DNA from 3 places in the Cytobacillus sp. C11.1 genome. Region 2 is predicted to be linked to each of the others. Evidence: riboswitches for the same ligand, from Rfam matches in the RefSeq annotation. Region 2 holds a riboswitch; each other region holds the start of a gene.
The links. Region 2 has a riboswitch for cyclic di-AMP ahead of AC3ZVC_RS01800 (potassium channel family protein). Riboswitches for the same ligand answer to the same signal wherever they lie in the genome.
Positions count from the first base shown of each region.

Region 1: another riboswitch for cyclic di-AMP. It lies ahead of AC3ZVC_RS14625 (potassium channel family protein); the one in region 2 lies ahead of AC3ZVC_RS01800 (potassium channel family protein).
Region 3: another riboswitch for cyclic di-AMP. It lies ahead of AC3ZVC_RS14550 (dicarboxylate/amino acid:cation symporter); the one in region 2 lies ahead of AC3ZVC_RS01800 (potassium channel family protein).

Region 1 covers NZ_CM176935.1:2,928,100-2,934,640, forward strand. The annotation lists gene AC3ZVC_RS14595 (GNAT family N-acetyltransferase) at 1-84, shown strand, start outside; gene AC3ZVC_RS14600 (DUF899 family protein) at 224-808, shown strand; gene AC3ZVC_RS14605 (DinB family protein) at 1,150-1,674, shown strand; gene AC3ZVC_RS14610 (amidohydrolase family protein) at 1,713-2,579, shown strand; gene AC3ZVC_RS14615 (endonuclease) at 2,723-3,889, shown strand; gene AC3ZVC_RS14620 (DUF3896 family protein) at 4,054-4,236, shown strand; cyclic di-AMP (ydaO/yuaA leader) riboswitch at 4,335-4,485, shown strand; gene AC3ZVC_RS14625 (potassium channel family protein) at 4,563-5,219, shown strand; gene AC3ZVC_RS14630 (TrkH family potassium uptake protein) at 5,272-6,541, shown strand, end outside.
Region 2 covers NZ_CM176935.1:363,435-369,975, forward strand. The annotation lists gene helD (RNA polymerase recycling motor HelD) at 1-1,663, opposite strand, end outside; gene AC3ZVC_RS01795 (TrkH family potassium uptake protein) at 2,027-3,349, opposite strand; gene AC3ZVC_RS01800 (potassium channel family protein) at 3,351-4,007, opposite strand; cyclic di-AMP (ydaO/yuaA leader) riboswitch at 4,085-4,233, opposite strand; gene AC3ZVC_RS01805 (dihydrofolate reductase family protein) at 4,452-5,015, opposite strand; gene AC3ZVC_RS01810 (DUF4256 domain-containing protein) at 5,202-5,771, opposite strand; gene AC3ZVC_RS01815 (nucleoside hydrolase) at 6,099-6,541, shown strand, end outside.
Region 3 covers NZ_CM176935.1:2,919,580-2,926,120, forward strand. The annotation lists partial or broken gene AC3ZVC_RS14545 (MerR family DNA-binding transcriptional regulator) at 40-207, opposite strand; gene AC3ZVC_RS14550 (dicarboxylate/amino acid:cation symporter) at 407-1,633, opposite strand; cyclic di-AMP (ydaO/yuaA leader) riboswitch at 1,780-1,920, opposite strand; gene AC3ZVC_RS14555 (hypothetical protein) at 2,787-3,017, shown strand; gene AC3ZVC_RS14560 (helix-turn-helix domain-containing protein) at 3,129-3,668, opposite strand; gene AC3ZVC_RS14565 (DODA-type extradiol aromatic ring-opening family dioxygenase) at 3,926-4,711, shown strand; gene AC3ZVC_RS14570 (DoxX family protein) at 4,731-5,159, shown strand; gene AC3ZVC_RS14575 (S1C family serine protease) at 5,302-6,510, shown strand.

The sequences.
Region 1 (6,541 bases), 2.4 Mb from region 2:
GGATTTAAAAAAGTGAAAGATATAAAATATAATGAACATCTATCTATTAGTTCATTTGAAAAGAAAGTATCTCGAAAGCGGTAAGGGATTGTTTATTTCTAGAAAAGCTGCAGAGATTGCTGTATATGCCTAAGTGGCTCCCGTCAAATTCAGTTTAATAAAAAGAAACAAATCATTTTGCGGGAATAGTAATTTATAAATCAATATTTATAGGGGGGAATATATGAGTTCATTAACATCCGAACAAGTGGAAAAGGCAATTGAAGAGAAGGAAAAGGAACTGATTCGGGTAAAAGAGGAATTAACGGTATTAAGAAAACAGCTTCCTTCATTCACGGTAAAAGATTACATACTAACCACTACAGAAGGAACTAAGATTGCATTGAGCGAGCTGTTTGGAGACAAACAGGAGTTAGTGGTTATTCATAATATGGGAAAATCATGTCCATACTGTACTCTTTGGGCAGATGGATTAAATGGTTTTACAAAGCATATTGAAAATAAAGCATCCTTTGTTTTAACAAGTCCGGATGACTACCAAACACTAGGCCAAATTTCGAAAAGCAGAGGCTGGAGCTTTAATTGTGTATCAACGGAAGGAACGGCTTTTAAAGAAGACCTCGGATTTAAGGATGAAAATGGCCATGTACTTCCAGGAGTCTCAGTTTTATTGAGGAATGAAGACGGCAGCATTCACCATTATACAAAAGCTGCGTTCGGCCCAGGTGATGATTATTGCAGCATCTGGTCATTATTTGAGCTCCTGCCAGGTGGAAGTGGTGATTGGGGTCCGAAAAATAAATACTAAATGATAGACCGATTAAAGGGGCGTTACTTCTAAAATAGAAGTACGCTTCTTTTTAATAATCTCCGTTACTCCCTAAAATAATTGGTTAAATATGTTAAAATTGAAGAAGGAGGGCGTTCTGGTTATATAGAAAGCAACTAAGGAAGGATCTATAATAATTTGGCGAAATAATTGAGGAAGGAACGGAGGAATTGCAGTCATTAAAACAGCAATTCACCTTTTCAATAATTGTTGCGCTTGCTTTGCTTTTGTTTATCAGTCTTTTTCTTATACCGAATTTAAGGGTGATGGGGAGTTTTATTTTCCAAGATTCCTTTTAGAGTGCAGGGAGGAGCAGCTAAATGAATTTTAAATTAATAGAAGCTATCGAGATCCTGGAGCGTACACCGCAAACCTTGGAATGTTTTTTAATAGGGGCATCTGAGGGTTGGATGAAATGCGATGAGGGGGAAGGCACCTGGAATGCTACTGAAGTGATTGAGCATCTCATCGAGGGTGAGAAGAATAATTGGATTCCAAGACTGGAATTTATTCTTAAGGAAGGGGCTGGCAAACCATTTCCCCCGTTTGATCGGTATGCCCACTTATATGAAGTGGAAGCTAAAACGATTAATGAAAAGCTGGCGGAATTTAAAATCATTCGAACTAAAAATATAGCTAAGCTTAGGAGTTTAATAGATCCGGATATTCACTTGGAATTGTCAGGCACACATCCTGCATTTGGGGTTGTAAAGGTAAGGGAATTAATTTCTACATGGGTTGTGCATGATTTAACACATATTTCACAGATTACAAGAGTCATGGCCAATAGATACAGAGCTGACGTTGGACCTTGGATTCAATATTTAGGGATCCTGAAAAGGTAATGCTGACTAACAGAATTCCGCAAAGTAGGGGGATGAACATGATTGTTGATTGCCATTTTCATTTGGATGAAACAATGCTGACTCTGGAAAAAATGATAGAAGGAATGGATAAAAATAGAGTAACGAAAACAGCGCTGATTCCCCCTATGAATGAAACTATGTTTGAAGCAGATAGCACTTTTCAGCATAATCTACAGCGCTTATTCCGTTTTCTCATCCTAAATGTTCCGCAAATTGGGCTAAAGATTTATGATGGTCTTGTTGATGAAGGCTATTTAAAACTCTATGGCAATACATACAAGATTTTCTCCAAGCCAAACAATGAGCTTGTCGCAGCTGCTATTGATCGGTATCCAGACCGTTTTCTAGGCTGGGCAGCAGTTAATCCAATGATACCCGAATCACTGAAAGAGGTGGAATATTATCTTAGTAAACCCGGCTTTATTGGAGTAAAAGCTCATCCGTTCATGCATCAATATCCCATAAGGGCTCTTGATCCAGTTGCAGCGATGTGCCAGGCAAAAGGCATCCCGATGATTATTCATTTGTCTTCAGAACCGGACTCCTATAAATATTTACCTGAAAATTATCCAAAACTTAAAATAATATATGCTCATGCAGGCCTTCCATATTGGAAGAAACTTTGGAAGTACATTATGGAAAAGCCAAATGTATTTATTGATACATCAAGTGACTATCTTAATCCCTCCATTGTAAAAATGGCAGTGCAAACCTTAGGATACCGCAAAATTCTTTACGGTTGCGATGGGCCATATGGAATGAAGGAATTTAACCAATATGACTATTCGGCAAAGAAAAGCTGGATTGCATCACTTAAGATTCCTGATAACCAAAAGGAATACATTCTTGGAAGAAATTTTTTAGGAATTATTAAGCCGATGTAAATCTTTCCCCTTCAGCCATTTTTGGGACCAAAACCTCATGTATCCTTACATTTTATTCCTTTATACTTGGAGAGAATTGTGACTTTTTCGAAAAGAATATTCCATCAAGAAGAGTCCTTTAAAAAAATGCTGGAGGGGAGTTCATGCAAAATAAGAAGAAAAAAGGTTTTCTGTTGTCTTTATTTCTGCTTACCGCTATTCTTATTTTTCTTCAACTAGTGCAAGATTCATTAACAAGAGCAGCTGCCGGTGATGGATCATGGTCTTCACCATATTCTGTTTCACAAGCTATTAACACTCAGAATAATTCTAACAAAACCGTTCAAGGGTATGTTGTTGGGCAGCCTACTGCAACCAATACGGTTATAACAAGCGGTTTTCCAAATGACTATGCTTTGGCACTTGCAGATAGTCCATCAGAGAGCAATACGGCAAACATGATTTATGTTCAAATCCCCTCATCATTTCGTTCTGCTTTTGGTTTAAGATCGACTCCAGCCTTAATGGGAAAGCAGATTAAGGTTACCGGCACTCTTACTGCTTATTTTTCTCACCCTGGACTGAAAAATGGAACAGCTTTTGAACTTCAAGGAGATGGGGTAACACCACCTGAGCCAGAACCTGCTGATGGTTATTATGATGCTGCGGACGGAAAAACAGGAGAGGCGTTAAAAACGGCACTCCACAATATCATTGACGACCACATAGAGATCTCTTATTCAAATGTATGGGATGCACTTCGGGAAACAGATGAAGATCCGAATAATCCCAATAATGTTCTCCTTCTTTATACAGGTCGCTCACAAGGCAAGTTCACCAATGGGACAGGAGTTAATGACTGGAATCGGGAACATGTTTGGGCAAAATCACATGGAGACTTTGGCACAGCCATGGGTGCTGGAACTGACTTGCATCATTTGCGGCCGACAGACGTATCAGTTAATAGCTCCAGAAGCAATCTTGACTTTGATAATGGCGGCATTCAGCATTCAGAGGCAATTGGCAACTATTACGACTCAGATTCGTGGGAGCCAAGGGATAATGTAAAAGGTGATGTAGCGCGGATGCTATTTTACATGGCCGTCCGTTATGAAGGGGATAGCGGAGAAATTGATTTAGAGTTAAATAACCAGGTTAATAATGGATCTGTACCATATCATGGAAAAATGTCTGTTTTACTGCAATGGCATAAAGAGGATCCAGTCGATAATTTAGAGCGAAGAAGAAACGAAATTATCTACACGGACTACCAGCACAACCGCAATCCATTTATTGATCATCCTGAATGGGCATCAGCTATCTGGGAATAAGATTTATGAATGGCGCTTTCTTGAAAAGGAAGTGTCTTTTTTTAGATAAGATTCACAAATCCTCAATATATTCTGATAACTGGAGTGGAATCTGGCATTATAATAAAGATAGAAAGGAAGGCGGTTTCATATTTCCTTTTAATAAATATTTAGGGGTGATGGATATGAACTACTTAGAAGTTAAAGAAAAACTAGAAGCTACCAAGGTAGAATTAATGAATAAAATGAATGACCCAAATGTAGTGGATGAAGAAAAAGAGAAGCTTCAAAACACCATTGCCAATTATGAGTACATGATCGAATTAACGGATATGAATCATTTTGAACGCGAGAAAGTCGTTCATTAAGGAGGCGGATATTGACTCGCCTCCTTTTTTTATTAAATAAAGAAATATGTTGACAACGGAACAGCACGGGAGTAATTTATATTTATCAATTTCATAAACAGACCTTTTTGCTGAATCCTTTATGAGCGGGGGAACCATTTTTGATAAACCTGGTTTATCTTGGGGTGAATCTTAGCATATTAAGTTAAGAAGGGATACTCTCAATCCCTAATCCGACAGCTAACTCCGTAAGCCGAATCGAGAGAAGGGTTAATGATAACCATTGACTATTCTTTTTTTAAGAGTGGTCTTTTTGTGCTTATTTTTAAAAGAAGGGAAATTCTTTAATGAAAAAACAATACGCTGTGTTTGGTTTGGGACGTTTTGGAGGCAGTTTGGTAAAAGAGTTCTATGATATGGGTGTAGAAGTTTTGGCAATTGATGTAGACCAGGAAAAAGTGCACCAATACGCTCAGTTTGTGACTTATGCGGTACAAATCAATGGCATTGACGAAGCTGCCATTAAACAAGCAGGAATTAGAAATATTGACCATGCCTTTGTTTCCTTTGGGGAAAATATTGAATCAAGCATTTTAACATCATTGTTGTTAAAGGAGATGGGAATTCCACAGGTTTGGGCCAAAGCGCATAATGAATATCATGCAAGAGTTCTTGAGAAAATTGGTGTTGATCGAGTGATTCACCCTGAGAGGGATATGGCGAAACGAATTGCCCACCATATTGTTTCGGATAAGATAATTGATTATATAGAACTCTCGGAGGACTACAGTATGGTGGAAATTATTGCTTCAGAGAAAATCCATAATAAATCCTTATTAGATTTAGACATACGCGCAAAGTATGGATGTAACATTGTTGGGATCCAGCGCGGAAAAGAGATTATCGTATCACCGCCAGCTGAGGAAATTATTTTAAAAGGCGATGTACTCATCGTGATGGGCCATAACAGAGATATCAGCAGGTTTGAAAGAATAGGGGTATAGGGCGGTCTTAGAGCTGAAAAGCATATTAACACATTATTAATCTAAGGAGTTAATGATTATGAATAAGGGACCAAGAAGAATGGAACGGCCCACCACGTGGATCAGAATGAATCCTGCCCAGGCTTTGTCGATTGGATTTCTTTGCCTGATTGCTGTGGGAACGCTGCTGCTTATGCTTCCTTTTGCTACCAAAGATAGGCACCATTTGTCTTTTATTGATGCCTTGTTTGAAGCAACCTCTGCTGTCTGTGTAACCGGCTTGGTAGTAGTGGATACCGAAACAACCTTTACTACGTTTGGCCAGGTTGTTTTAATGATCCTTATCCAGATTGGCGGCCTCGGTTTTATGACATTTGGCGTTCTCATTGCTATCATGATGGGGAAGAACATTGGCTTGAAAGGAAGGCTGATGATTCAGGAATCTTTAAATCAGCTTTCTATTGAGGGCATGGTACGGCTCGTAAAATTTGTTGTTGGCTTCACGCTGTTAATTGAAGCAATCGGTGCAATTATATTATCTATTCGCTGGGCAGCTGATTTTGGGTTTCCGCGTTCTATATACTATGGTGTTTTTCACTCAGTATCGGCCTTTAATAATGCAGGGTTTGATATTATGGGCGAGTTCAGAAGTGTAACGGAATACGTTGGCGACTTTACCGTTATACTGACGCTCAGCTTTCTTTTTATAATCGGGGGAATTGGCTATATCGTTGTGCTTGATATTAAAAGAAACAGAAGTCTAAAGAGGCTTTCTTTGCATACAAAACTTGTTCTGCTGATGACACTTATCCTTAATTTATTAGGAGCCATTTTTATTTTTGCGCTTGAATATAGTAATCCCGGAACTTTAGGCGATTTGTCTTTAAAAGATAAAATACTGGGTGCTTATTTTCATGGGGTTGTTCCCAGGACTGCAGGATTTAACTCCCTCAATACGGGAGAATTAACATTAGGCTCCCAGCTTGTTACCATGCTTCTTATGTTCATCGGAGGAGGATCTGGAGGGACAGCCGGCGGAATTAAAGTAACAACCTTCGTGCTGATATTACTCGCTGTCAGAGCTTTAATAAAAGAAGAGGGTGAAGTCAATTTAATGGGAAGACGCATCCCAAAAGATCTGATATTCAGAGCCTTTACGATAACGGTATATTCAATCAGTTTTATATCATTTATATTGTTTATTTTATCGATAACGGAAGATGCACCATTGAACATGCTGCTGTTTGAAGTAATTTCCGCGTTTGGCACAGTGGGAATGTCCCTTGGTTTAACACCTGAATTAAGTGTCACAGGAAAGGCACTAATTTCTTTTATGATGTTTG
Region 2 (6,541 bases):
AATAATCCTGAGCCTCATCCACAACGATGTGTTTAATCGAGCTGTTCGTCTGAAAGCCTTGAATCAGCTCTTTCAAAAGTAAATACGGAGTAGCATCCTCATAAAAAAGTTTATCTTCATCCAGCATTTCAAGCGTTGTTTGACAAATAGCCTCCCACTCCGCTGGCGTCTCTCCTTCAATCCAATGATTGATCTGATTAGAATCAGCAAAAAGCTGCTTGTATATCGCCTTAAAATCGACAAAACGAAGCGCCCGAATTCGTTTTCGCAGCGGCTTTAGCTTTTGTCGAACAATCAAGCGTGCTAACGCTTCGGGCTCGATTTCATAATCATGAATCGACTCTCCTTTAAAGCCGCGTTTTTTTGCCAGGTAGGCATGTGCCTTGTGAAAATCTTCGTTGCTAAGCAGCTCGATTTCCTCCTGCACCCATGGCTTAGATCGTTCAGCCTTTTCGGCTTCATTTATTTGCTTAATTAGCCAATCCTTCAATTTTTCGAGTCTATTATGAAAGCGGAGTGAAGTATCATGACTGTAAAACCTTTCTGCTATTTGTTGTACAGTAACAATCGGATTCCCTCTAAAGGCAATGTCCTTAAATAGCATTCCTGATGTTTCCAGTGACTGTCTATATGATTGGATTGCCTCAAAAAAACGGGTAGATGCTTTAAAACGGATACTCGCAAGCCTTGACGTGTAAGAAGGAGTATTCGCCGCAGTTAAAACATATTCCAGTTGCTCGTAAGGATTTTCAACATGAAACTCTTTACTCAGACGATGATCCAAATATTCCTGAAATGTGACCTGCTGCATATTCTCTTCACCAAGTTCTGGCAGCACATTGGACACGTAACTGCTAAACATGGAATTAGGCGAAAAAAGAATGATTTGATCAGCATTCAGATGATCTCGATATTTATACAGCAAATAAGCAATCCGCTGCAGGGCAGCCGATGTCTTGCCGCTGCCGGCTGCACCGTGAACAATGAGCAGCCTCCCGCGGTCATGACGGATAATCCGGTTTTGCTCCTGTTGAATGGTCGCTACAATATTGTGCATTTGTTTATCAGTGCCTTTGCCCAGAACCTGCTGTAAAATTTCGTCTCCAATGGTGAGACTCGTATCGAACATGGATTCAAGAATGCCGCCGCGGATAAGATATTGCCACTTTTTCTCCAATGTGCCTTGGATTGTGCCTCCTGGTGTTTCATACTTAGCCGGACCAGGCTGGTAATCGTAGTAGACACTCGAGATCGGAGCCCTCCAGTCGTAGATAAGGAAATCATCGCCACTAGAATCACTAAGCGAGGAGATGCCAATATAGATTTGGTCCTGAGTTGAAGTACCTTCTTCCATAAAATCGATCCGGCCGAAGTAAGGAATCTCCTGCATTCGGCGCAGCGTGGACAACCGCTTGGATGCATGTCTATGGGTGGTTTGGCTTACGGACAGAGCTTGAGCCTCCTGCCTCAAGCCGATAATGGTCTCAAGGTAATCATCAAAGGTATCGGTATTAACCTTGATTTCATCCCAAAAGTGTTTGCGGATCTGAACCACTTCGTTTTTACGCCTTGAAGTTTCTTCTTCCAACTTGTTGATTTCCTCCGTAATGGTCTCCATTACACCGTCTAATCGTTTTTGCTCCTGCAGAAGTTCCGAATTCATGCAAACACTCCTCGTAAAAAAATTTTATTAAAAGAGTTGACTACAGACCGGTGGACATTGTATAATTAAGATAGGGATAATATACTTAAATCAACTAAAGTAATGCGCACCTATATAAATTTACCACAGGATCACCTATTTTTCAATGCATTTGGCTTGAATAGTATGGATAAATTTTGCTGAATTTTCTTCAATTACTTACATACAATATGAAAAAGAGTAGTATTTATCGTTTTCAGCGTAAATACTACTCTTTTATTTTTTTATATGGAGTACCGCAAAAATAAGATGCCTGACCCCCTTAGTCACTTACGCATTAATGCAACTGGGGGCAGGCACCTTTATCTGATGGTCTTGTTTATATCATCCAGTAAGAACGTCCTCGTTAGGATACTTCACTTTTGCTTTATCCTGATTTGCCAGTGAGAATGCCATGGTCAAAGGACCGAGTTTCCCCGCAAACATGATAAAAATAATAACACTTTTTCCGATAAAAGTAAGCGATCCTGTTATCCCCATGGATAAACCAACTGTTCCAAATGCGGAGATTACTTCAAATACAACAGGTAGAAAAGGTGCCTCTTCTGTAATATTTAATACGAAGATGGCAATGCAAATTAAAAAAAGACCGATTGTTGAGATTGCTAAGGAACGTAAAACAATGGTCAGGCTAATCGTCCTTCTTCCTAATACCGTATTTTCTTTTCCTTTTAGGAAAGTGATGACGGAAAATAAAATGACCAAGAATGTGGTCAATTTAATTCCTCCGCCTGTTGAGGCACTCCCGGCACCAATAAACATTAAAAGCAGGAAAAGAAATATAGTATCTTCATGCAGTGACGCGATATCCAACGAATTAAAGCCGGCTGTTCTTGGTGTTACCGCCTGGAAATAAGAAGCCCACAGCTTTTCTCCCCAGGAATTTAATCCCCCGAGTGTGTTTGGATTATTGTACTCCAGCGCAAAAATAATGAACATGGCTACAACATTAATAACAAATGTTCCGATTACCATCATTTTGGAATGAAGGCTCATTTTTCGAAATTCCTTCTTGTTCCATATATCTGCTAACACAGTAAAACCAATTCCGCCAATAATAAATAATAATGTAATGACAATGTTTATCACCGGATCACCCACATAGCCCATCAGGCTGTCTGACCACAAAGCAAACCCGGCATTATTGAAGGCTGAAATAGAATGAAAAAAACTATAATACAAGCCTTTTCCCCATCCAAACTCAGGCACCCATCTAAGTGATAAAAACACCATGGCTACAAGTTCAATAATAATGGAAAATATAAATAAATTTCTAACTAGATAAATAACTCCTCCAATAGAGGTTTGATTTAATGCCTGCTGGACGATTAAGCGCTCCTTAATTCCAATCTTTTTGCCAAGCACCATATAAATGAGAATAGCAAAAGACATGATTCCCAGCCCGCCTAGCTGTATTAAGGAAACAATAACGATCTCTCCGAAAAGGGTGTAGGCAGTTTCCGTATCCACAACGGCAAGTCCGGTTACTGTCATGGCTGATGTAGCGGTAAACAGTGCATCTATCCAGCTTACTGATTCGGTCGCTGCAAAAGGCAGCTTAAGTAAAAGGGTTCCTAACACTATACATATAGCAAAAACTAAAATAAGCAGCTGAGATGGGTTAAGTTTGATTATCCCCTTCTTCACACTACACTCCTTCTTTCTCAAATCGGTTAATATCTTTGTTATGACCCATAACGATCAAAACGTCATCCTTTAAAATGACCTCCTCGGCTGATGGGGACACGATAATTTCTTTTCCTCTTTGAATCCCAACAATATTGCACCCGTATTTTGCTCTAATATCAAGTTCTATTAGCGATCTATTATGAACCTTTTTGGAAGCAATAATTTCAACCATACTGTAATCCTCTGATAGCTCAATGTAATCAATAATTTTATCTGAAACAATATGGTTCGCTATCCTTTTTGCCATATCCCTTTCCGGATGAATGACACGGTCCACACCTATTTTTTCAAGGACTCTTGCGTGGTACTCGTTATGCGCTTTTGCCCATACTTGCGGTATCCCTATTTCTTTCAATACCAATGAAGTCAGGATGCTCGATTCGATATTTTCTCCAAAAGATACAAAAGCATGATCTATGTTTCTAACACCCACTTGCTTCAAAGCTTCTTCGTCAATCCCATTAATTTGAACAGCAAAGGTAACAAACTGGGAATAGAGATTCACTTTTTCCTGATCAATATCTATTGCTAAAACCTCAGCACCCAATTCATGAAATTCTTTAACCAGGCTGCCGCCAAATCGCCCTAAACCAAATACAGCATATTGCTTTTTCATAACAAATTCCCTTCCTTTCTAAAAATGAACACAAAAAAGACCATTCTTAATAAAAGAATGGTCAATGGCAGCATTAACCCTTCTCTCAGTAGCGCTTACGGAGTTAGCTGTCGGATTAGGGATTGAGAGTATCCCTTCTCAGCTTAATTTGCCAAGATTCACCCCAAGATAAACATGGTTTATCAGAATTGGTTCCCCCGCTCAAAAGATTCAGCTTAAGGTATATATAAAAAATAATAAATTTAAATTACTCCTTTTATTTTCTGGTGTCAATACTATTTAATAAAACTTATCAATGGCAGTTTAATAATTCTGCAAAGCGCTTACATAAAGATAATAATATTTAGCCTAAGGGCTTAAAAAATGCCTGCTAATAAACCGATGAATAACATAATAATAATTGGCTGGAATGAAAGAACCCCACACCCTTAATACAAAAAATAATCAATCCCTATTCAAATGATAGATTAACTGGACAACGCCTGAGGAGAACGACCTTGTATGAACCAATTTCAAATTTAATCTCTTTTGTATATCATTAAACAACGGTTTTCCTTCTCCCAAAATAACAGGATGAACAGATATTCTAAACTCATCAACAAGCCCTAAATTAATAAAACTGGTAATAAGGCTGGCTCCACCATATAACCAAATGTCTTTACCAGGCTTATTCTTTAACTTATTGACTTCTTCCACTATCTGATCATTTATAAATATCGCTTGATTATCCGTCCCTTTAAGCGATCTGGAAAACACATATTTTTGTTTGCTATGAACTGCTTCCCACATTTCTTTTTCAGTTTCTGCATCTTCTATTTCTGGAGTAAATTGCCCCCATAGTTCATAACTCTTTCTTCCATATAAAATGGCATCAATTTGATTTAAGAAATGATTAAACTCCATGTCCGGGTCCATTATGCACCAATCAACTTCTCCATTTTTCCCTTCAATAAAACCATCTAACGTAACTGCTAAATCTAAAATGATTTTTCTCTGCTTTCCCTCCATAGACAAAGTTATGCCTCCTTTTAGTTGTTTAAATATTAATTTTCGCTCCATAAAAGGAAAAAACCCGCACAGGATTGGCGAGCTTTCTTATCGTAATCACCTGATATTAAAAGAGCGACATGAAAGCCTTTCTCTAGGTGATCCGTTCTTAAAAATCAAATTTATTTTTGACTGTCTGTACAAAATTCAGACTCTTAGCGAGCCACGGAAACCCCTAGCACCATAATAGGAATCTGCTCCGTTATGGTACATAAAGACAGTGTCGTAGCGACGGTCACAAAAGATAGCCCCGCCCAGTTTTCTAATATTAGCAGGTGTTTGCACCCAGCTCGACGTTTTCATATCGAAATGATCTAGCTTCTGCAGCTCCCGGTATTGTTCCTCTGTTAAAAGTTCAATGCCCATGGAAGCGGCCATATCAATCGCGTTATTTTCTGGTTTATGCTTTTTCCTTGCCTCCAGCGCTTCACGGTCGAAGCAAACACTTCTGCGGCCTTTAGGACTTTCCGCTGAACAATCATAAAAAATGTATTCATCCTTCTCTTGATCATAACCAACAACATCCGGTTCACCGCCAGTTCTTTCCATTTCATTGAGCGACCACACTTTTTCCGCATGAGCTTCAAGCTTAGCTTGGATTTTAGTCCATTCAAGACCTTCGTGGCGGTGCCTATTTTTTTCAAAACGGGCTTTCAATGTTTGGAGTAATTCTTCACGTTCTTCTAGTGGCAACTCCTTTTTATTGCTCTTTGTCAAATTAGTTTCCTCCTTATTCATAATGGTTTTGACTATATGTAGATATTTTTTTCATGCAAATAGCTATGTGAATTCAGTTTACAATACAGTATATAATTGAGTAAACCCACTCCTCCACAAACTGGCTCGATACAAATAAAAAGATATTACTTGGACTTCCTCGTTATCACAATAAAAGATGCTGACCAGTCAGTTATATAAAAGAGACAGCTTCTTCATCATCGTATTTTTGGCAGTTTGTTCAATTAGGTTCCCCGCCTTAATGGCATAACCTCCTGCCTCATAAGATATATTTATAGAAATTAACGTTTTTATTGGGGGGAGAAAATGAAAAACATCATTTTGTTTGCAGACCCTGGAATTGATGATTCCATTGCCATCATATATGCCCTTCTAAATCCAAAAATAAATATATTAGCGATCGTGTCCAGCTATGGGAATGTTACAAAAGAACAAGCAACAGACAACATCGCCTATTTGCTCAAACTGGCCGGCAGAACGGATATCCCTATAATTGGAGGAGCTAATATTCCTTCATCCGGGGAGACTCCCAGGTTCTATCCTGAAATTCATGGCGAAGAGGGATTAGGTCCAATACGTCCCCCGGAAGAAGTAAAAGGAGAATTAACCAATTTCTCGGAGCTCTACAACATCATAAGAGAGAACCAAGATGTAACAGTAGTCGATGTGGGGAGAAATACCTCTTTAGCTTCCCTTTTTCAATTAGGGGAAAATATTTCAGATAGCATCAAGGAATTTTTTATAATGGG
Region 3 (6,541 bases), 2.4 Mb from region 2:
TGATAATCCATCATCTTTACATTTTTCAATAAAAGCAATACGTTCGATAGAGGAGTAATCATAATAGCGGTAATTTGAAGGTGAACGTTCTGCTTTTAATAAGCCCAGTGTTGTATAGTAATCTATTGTTCTCTTCGTAACATTAGCTTTCTCAGCCAGCTCCCCAATTCTTAACTTCTCAGCCCCATGAAGACCCCTCCAAACTATAACGTGATGGTTATCGAGTTAATTATACACGTATGGGTGATAGGCTAGCAATAGAAATAATTGTTAGCGTTTGACCTTTACTTCAAGTTCTAAGTAGACCTGTGCAAATCCTGCTAAGGCCAGTGTTGGGTAATGTTTATATGAGTTGCCATTTTAATCAAAAAAAACCCGCACTGCGAAACAGTGCCGGTTTAATTTATTAGTTTACTTTCAGTTCTTCTCTTTTTTCCTCAGTTTCAGCCACAATAACAGCGCATGCAGCATCACCGGTAATATTGACGGCTGTACGAGTCATATCAAGCAGGCGGTCTATTCCGATAATTAAAGCAATACCTTCGACCGGCAGGTTAACTGAATTCAGGACCATAGCCAGCATAATTAGGCCGACTCCCGGTACACCAGCAGTACCAACGCTGGCAAGAACGGCTGTTAGGACAACAGTGATAAGCTGTGTGAAGGTGAGATCCACGTTGAATACCTGTGCAATGAAGATCGTGGCAACACCCTGCATAATAGCTGTTCCGTCCATATTGATTGTGGCGCCGAGCGGCTGGACAAAGCTGCTTATGGACTCGGGCACTTTCAGGTTTTTCTGGGCGGTGCTCATGGAAATCGGCAAAGTGGCGTTACTGCTGGATGTACTAAATGCAACACCCATTGCAGGTGCAAAGCCTTTAAAGAACCATAAGGGACTCTTCTTTGCAAAGATGGCTACTGAAGTTCCATATGTCAAGATGGCATGTATAATAAGTGCCAGTACGACAACAATCATATAAAGGCCCATTGCTTTGATGGCATCAAGTCCCTGGCTGCCGACAGCAGAAACAATCAAACCGAAAGTTCCATATGGAGCAAATTTCATTACCAGATTAACAAGATACATCATTAGGTCATTGCCTTGTTCAATTAAATTCAATATTCCTTTTGTTTTGTTTCCCAGCATGGTTAGGGCAAAACCGACAAATACAGAGAATGTAATAATCTGAAGCATATTTCCTTCAGTGAAAGCTTTTACTGGATTGGTTGGAATTATATTTAATAGTGTGTCAGAGACAGGGGGAGCTTCCTTTGATTCATACTCCACATTGGTTATATCAAATTCTCCAACATTTCCTGGCTGGATCACTGCTGATAGGGCTAAACCTATCGTAATGGCAATTGTTGTCGTAACAAGGAAGAATGTGATCGTTTTAATCCCGATTCGTCCAAGTTTTTTCGGATCGCCAAGACCTGCAGTTCCTAGTGTGATAGAAAAGAAAACAATTGGTACAACCAGCATATTAATAAGGTTTAAAAAGATCTTTCCAAGCGGAGTAAAGATAAATTGGTCGAGCTGTGGGAAAATGCCAGGTGCAAAAATATTAATTAAGAGACCTGTTATACCGCCAGCAATCAAGGCAAGAATAATTTTTGTTGATAACTTCATATTTTTTCCTCCAATGCTAAAAATAAACAAATAAATAGAAGGGCCAGGATTTTTATTTCTTCTATAATGGCCATAATTCAGAAGAATTCCCTTAAAATTGGCAACAAAAAACACAGAGGCAAAAACCACTGTGCAAAACTGCCGTGTTTTCCTCTCAACACGCTTACGAGGTTAGCTGCCGGATTCGGGTCTTGAGAGTACCCTACCTTAAAAAAGGATTCACCCCATATACTTATGAAATAAGTACAATTGGTTCCCCCGCTCAAAAGATTAAGCGAATACGTATAAAGTTTTTATTATATAAGGTTTTTGCGAAATGTTTAGTTTAAAGGCTTTTCCCGTTCGAAGGTTAAAACTATTTCTATTGTCCTGATAGTAATTTAATATGAATCTTAATGTTTGTCAATTTATAAAACAAAAGTTAAACCTATTTTCCTATAATGATCTGTGTAAAATCCTAATCTTAGAAAAGGCAGCTCAAATTAAACTTTATTAGTTCATAATGAGGTGCTTCCCAATGAAATATTTATTTTTAAAAGTTCAACCATCTTAATAATGGATGCCTATTCTTGTCTTTGATTTTCACATCTTTCATAATTACCTGTTCCTCATGCTCTGAAAGCCACTTTTTTAGTTCTGCCTTGTCCTTACAATGTGTATAATACATTTCTCCATTTTTGCCTGTTGCGCTAACGACATATCTGCAAGTATTTCCCATAATACACCCTTTTTCAATTGGCTTTGTTAAACTTGCCTGTTGATTTCCGCTCCAGGCACTTCGACGCTCCTCGGCGACTAGCGCCTGTGTGGTCTCCCGTTGACTGGCTTTTTCCGCTGGAGTCTCGTGCCTTCGGCTCCAATCAGCAGGGGGCTAAAATCAACATTTAGCTTTAACACAGCTTTTCATATAATATCTTAGAGAATTATAACAAGTATTTGCAGAATGTCTACATTTCTTTTAAAAGTATTTTGGGGATGTTTATCTTTTTAAGTAAAAAAGGAAGTTTGCAGGAAAAATAGAATAAGAAAAAAGAAGAAGATAAAATTCTGTAAAAGGGATACAGGAAAATCGCAACTATTTTTGCAAAATAATAAAAAAAGGAGATGCCTGAAAGGACAGGGCATTTACTAACTGGCAAGGAGGGAGAGGTAAATGGGGTATTGGGTTGGTCTTGCATTTTGGTTATTGACTGTGAGTTCTATACTTTTCTTGATTGCTGGTGTACTAAAAAAATCGAAAAAATTACTTGTCATGAGCAGCGTAATGCTTGTCTTGCCGTCACTATATTTCTGGGGTGCAGAGAATGGCTTTAGATTATTAGGCCTGGCACCACTTTTTCCTCTATTTATCGCTAATCGCTTAACCAAAGGACACAGTTATTAAGCGAGTATATCTGTAAATTAGGTAAAGGTCACGACCGTCTTTTGGCGATTATTTTTTAAAAATTAATATCTATTGATTAATGAATGAATGCCCTCTTGCAAGGGCATCTTTTTATAAAACATCATTCAATTCTGTATCAGAATACACGGAGATTAAGACCACGGCTTTTTTATTAGTAACATTTTTGGCAAAATGCGGAACACTTGCGTTCCAGCTGAAGGAATCGCCTGCTTCAACAATAAATGAATCTTCTCCTTGTTCCGCCATAATTTTTCCCTCTAGCACGAGATGGCATTCTTCTCCTTCATGAGCATGCTGTTCCCCCATGGATGCCCCGGGCGGGAATTCAACGATCATCATCCTCAGGCCGCCTTTTGACGTTAAATGTTCTATCTTTAGGTTGTTAAAAGTTGAAGTCGCTCTTTCTTCTTTCCTGACGACCTTCATATGCTGTTTCTTCTCGAGAAGCAAGTAGGGAAGCGGGACGCCAAGAAAATCTGCAATCGTACTCAAAGTATTAATGGAAGGGGACGTATTATTATTTTCCACATTGCTGATAAAGCCTTTCGATAAACCAGTCCCTTCAGACATTTGCGCAATGGTGATTTTTTTGCGATTCCTGATTGCCCTTATCTTTGTTCCAATGTCCAGTATAATCACCTCAAAGGTTTTCTAATAAAAAACATATTTATATATTAGCAAAAAAATAATTGACAATCTAGAGGTAATCTTGTTATCTTATAAGTAATTAATATTCATAAAGGGAAACATTTATTTTTTTGTGAAGTTGTTTTCTAATATGAATATTTAGTTTCTATAAAAATTGCAGGTCTTGTAAATTAAATGAAGCTCTGCATACATTTTTATGTGAGCTGCAAGATACTAGCCCAAAAAGGAGGAATAACACGATGATGCCATCATTTTTTATTGCGCACGGAGCACCATTGCTGGCGATTGAAAAAAATATATATACTCAATTTTTGCAATCCTTAGGCGTTTCATTGGAAAAGCCCAAGGCGATTATTCTATTTTCGGCCCACTGGGAATCAGGTTTGCAAAAAGTAAGTGATGTGGATGAGTTTGAAACCATTTATGATTTTGGCGGATTTCCGGAAGAATTATACCGGATTAAATACAGTGCTAAAGGTAATAAGGAAGTCACAAAAGAAATTACAGAACTATTCACGAAGCAAGGGATTGTTTTTGAAGTGGACAAAAAGCGAGGCTTGGACCACGGTGCATGGGTCGTTCTTAGAATGCTTTATCCTAAGGCGGAAATTCCGGTCATTTCCATGTCTGTAAACCCAAGACTTATACCCGAGGAACAGTATAAAATTGGGAAGTCTTTGGCTGCATTAAGGGAGGCGGGAATGATGATCATTGGAAGCGGAGGCACGGTTCACAACCTTGGTGCAGTGAACATGTTCAAGAACAATGGATCCGTCGACAGCTGGGCCCTTGAATTTGATGAGTGGCTTGAAAAGCATATTAACGACTGGGATTTGGAATCTTTATTCAACTACAAATCTTTGGCACCAAATGCGGATATCGCGGTTCCGCCATATGGCAATGAGCACTTCATTCCGCTTTTTTATGCAATGGGTGCAGCTGATCAAGAAAAATCAGCCACACTATTGCATCGCAGCTACCGATACGGAAATTTAAGCCACAGTGTATGGCAATTTGGAAAATAAAAAATTGGAGGATATGAATATGGAAAACAAATATGAAGTAGGTACATTTATTTTACGCGTAGTTTTAGGATTAACATTCTTTGTACATGGTTTGGTAAAGTTTCAAGGCGGAATTGAAAACACAGCGGGATGGTTTTCAAGTATTGGCCTTCCAGGATTCCTGGCAACAGTTGTAGCAGGTATTGAGCTTATCGGCGGAATTGCATTAGTACTTGGTTTATTCAGCAGAGTGGTTTCTGCATTATTTGTCTTACTGATGGCAGGTGCCATTATTAAAGTGAAATTAGCGGGAGGTTTCCTCGGCAATGGTCAGGGGGCCGGATATGAACTGGACCTTGCTCTTCTTGCAATGGCTGCGGCCATTGCAATCACTGGTTCAAAATTATTTGCATTGGATCAGCTGGTTTTTAAAGGGAAAGAGAATAGCGATTCTGTTTCGGTTAATTAATATAATTTGAAAAAAGGTCTGTACTCCAATCAGGAGGGCAGACCTTTTTTGTGTTAAATACTTACCAATATATAAAAGTTAACAATTAACTCGTTAGGGTATTAATTATTACAAGTCACTAAAAAGAAAGGAAGGTTTATTAATGGAGCCATTTGATCACCAGAGAGAAAATGACAGGAAAGGATCAAAAGGAAAAGTGCTTATGGCAGGCATCATCGGTGCTATTATCGGTGCGCTATTCATATTTTTGATAATCCCTTCTTTGTCAGATGTCGAAAAAGCGAATGATAGTCTGGAAGAGAAAAATCCCTTAAAGCAAACCGAAAAAAACGTTAGTGCTGCTGAAGAAGGGGATGGGGAGTCAAACTCGATTACAAAAGCTGTAGATAAAAGCATGGACGCCGTCGTTAGTGTTATCAACTATCAGGGCGGTGATATGTGGCAGGGAACAGAGCCACAACGTGCTGGTTCTGGATCGGGTGTCATTTATAAAAAGGAAGATGGAAAGGCCTATGTGGTGACAAATCATCATGTGATTGACGGGGCGAGCACAATTGAAATCAATTTAAGCAATGACACCAAGCTTCCGGCTAAATTGCTTGGTTCAGATCCGCTTCTAGATCTAGCCGTTTTGGAAGTGGATAGCGAAAAGATTGAACATGTAATAGTAATTGGAAAATCAGAAGACTTAAAGCCAGGGCAAACTGCTATTGCGATCGGAAACCCGCTCGGTTTTCTGCAAGGGACTGTCACAACGGGAGTCATCAGTGCACCAGACCGCACGATGCCAGTTGATGTAAATCAGGATGGTATGGTGGATTGGCAATCAGAAGTCATTCAAACAGATGCATCTATTAATCCAGGCAACAGTGGTGGTGCATTAATCAATATTAATGGCGAGCTAATTGGGATTAATTCTTCAAAAATAGCGATGGAAGGTGTTGAAGGGATCGGATTTGCCATACCGATCGATGTGGCAATGCCGGTTTTGGAGGATTTCGAAGAATATGGCGAAGTAAAACGCCCATACTTAGGGATCATTCCAATCAATTTAGCCGATATCCCATCACAATACTATCAGAAAAAATTACAGTTGCCTAAAGAAATTACTGACGGCGTTATTGTAAGGCAAGTGGAACCATCTTCGCCATCGGGGCAAGCAGGCCTTCAGCAATATGATGTCATTGTAAAGCTCGATGGGGCAAAAGTTACAAATGTGATAGAATTACGTAAATTTCTTTATACAGAAAAAGAAATTGGCGATAAGGTAGAGGTAACCTATTACCGCGATGGAAAGAAACAGACTGCGATGATAACACTAGAGGAAGAAAAATCGTTGGTTCAGCAATAGTTTTTTAGAGTCAAAAGTATATTTTGAGATG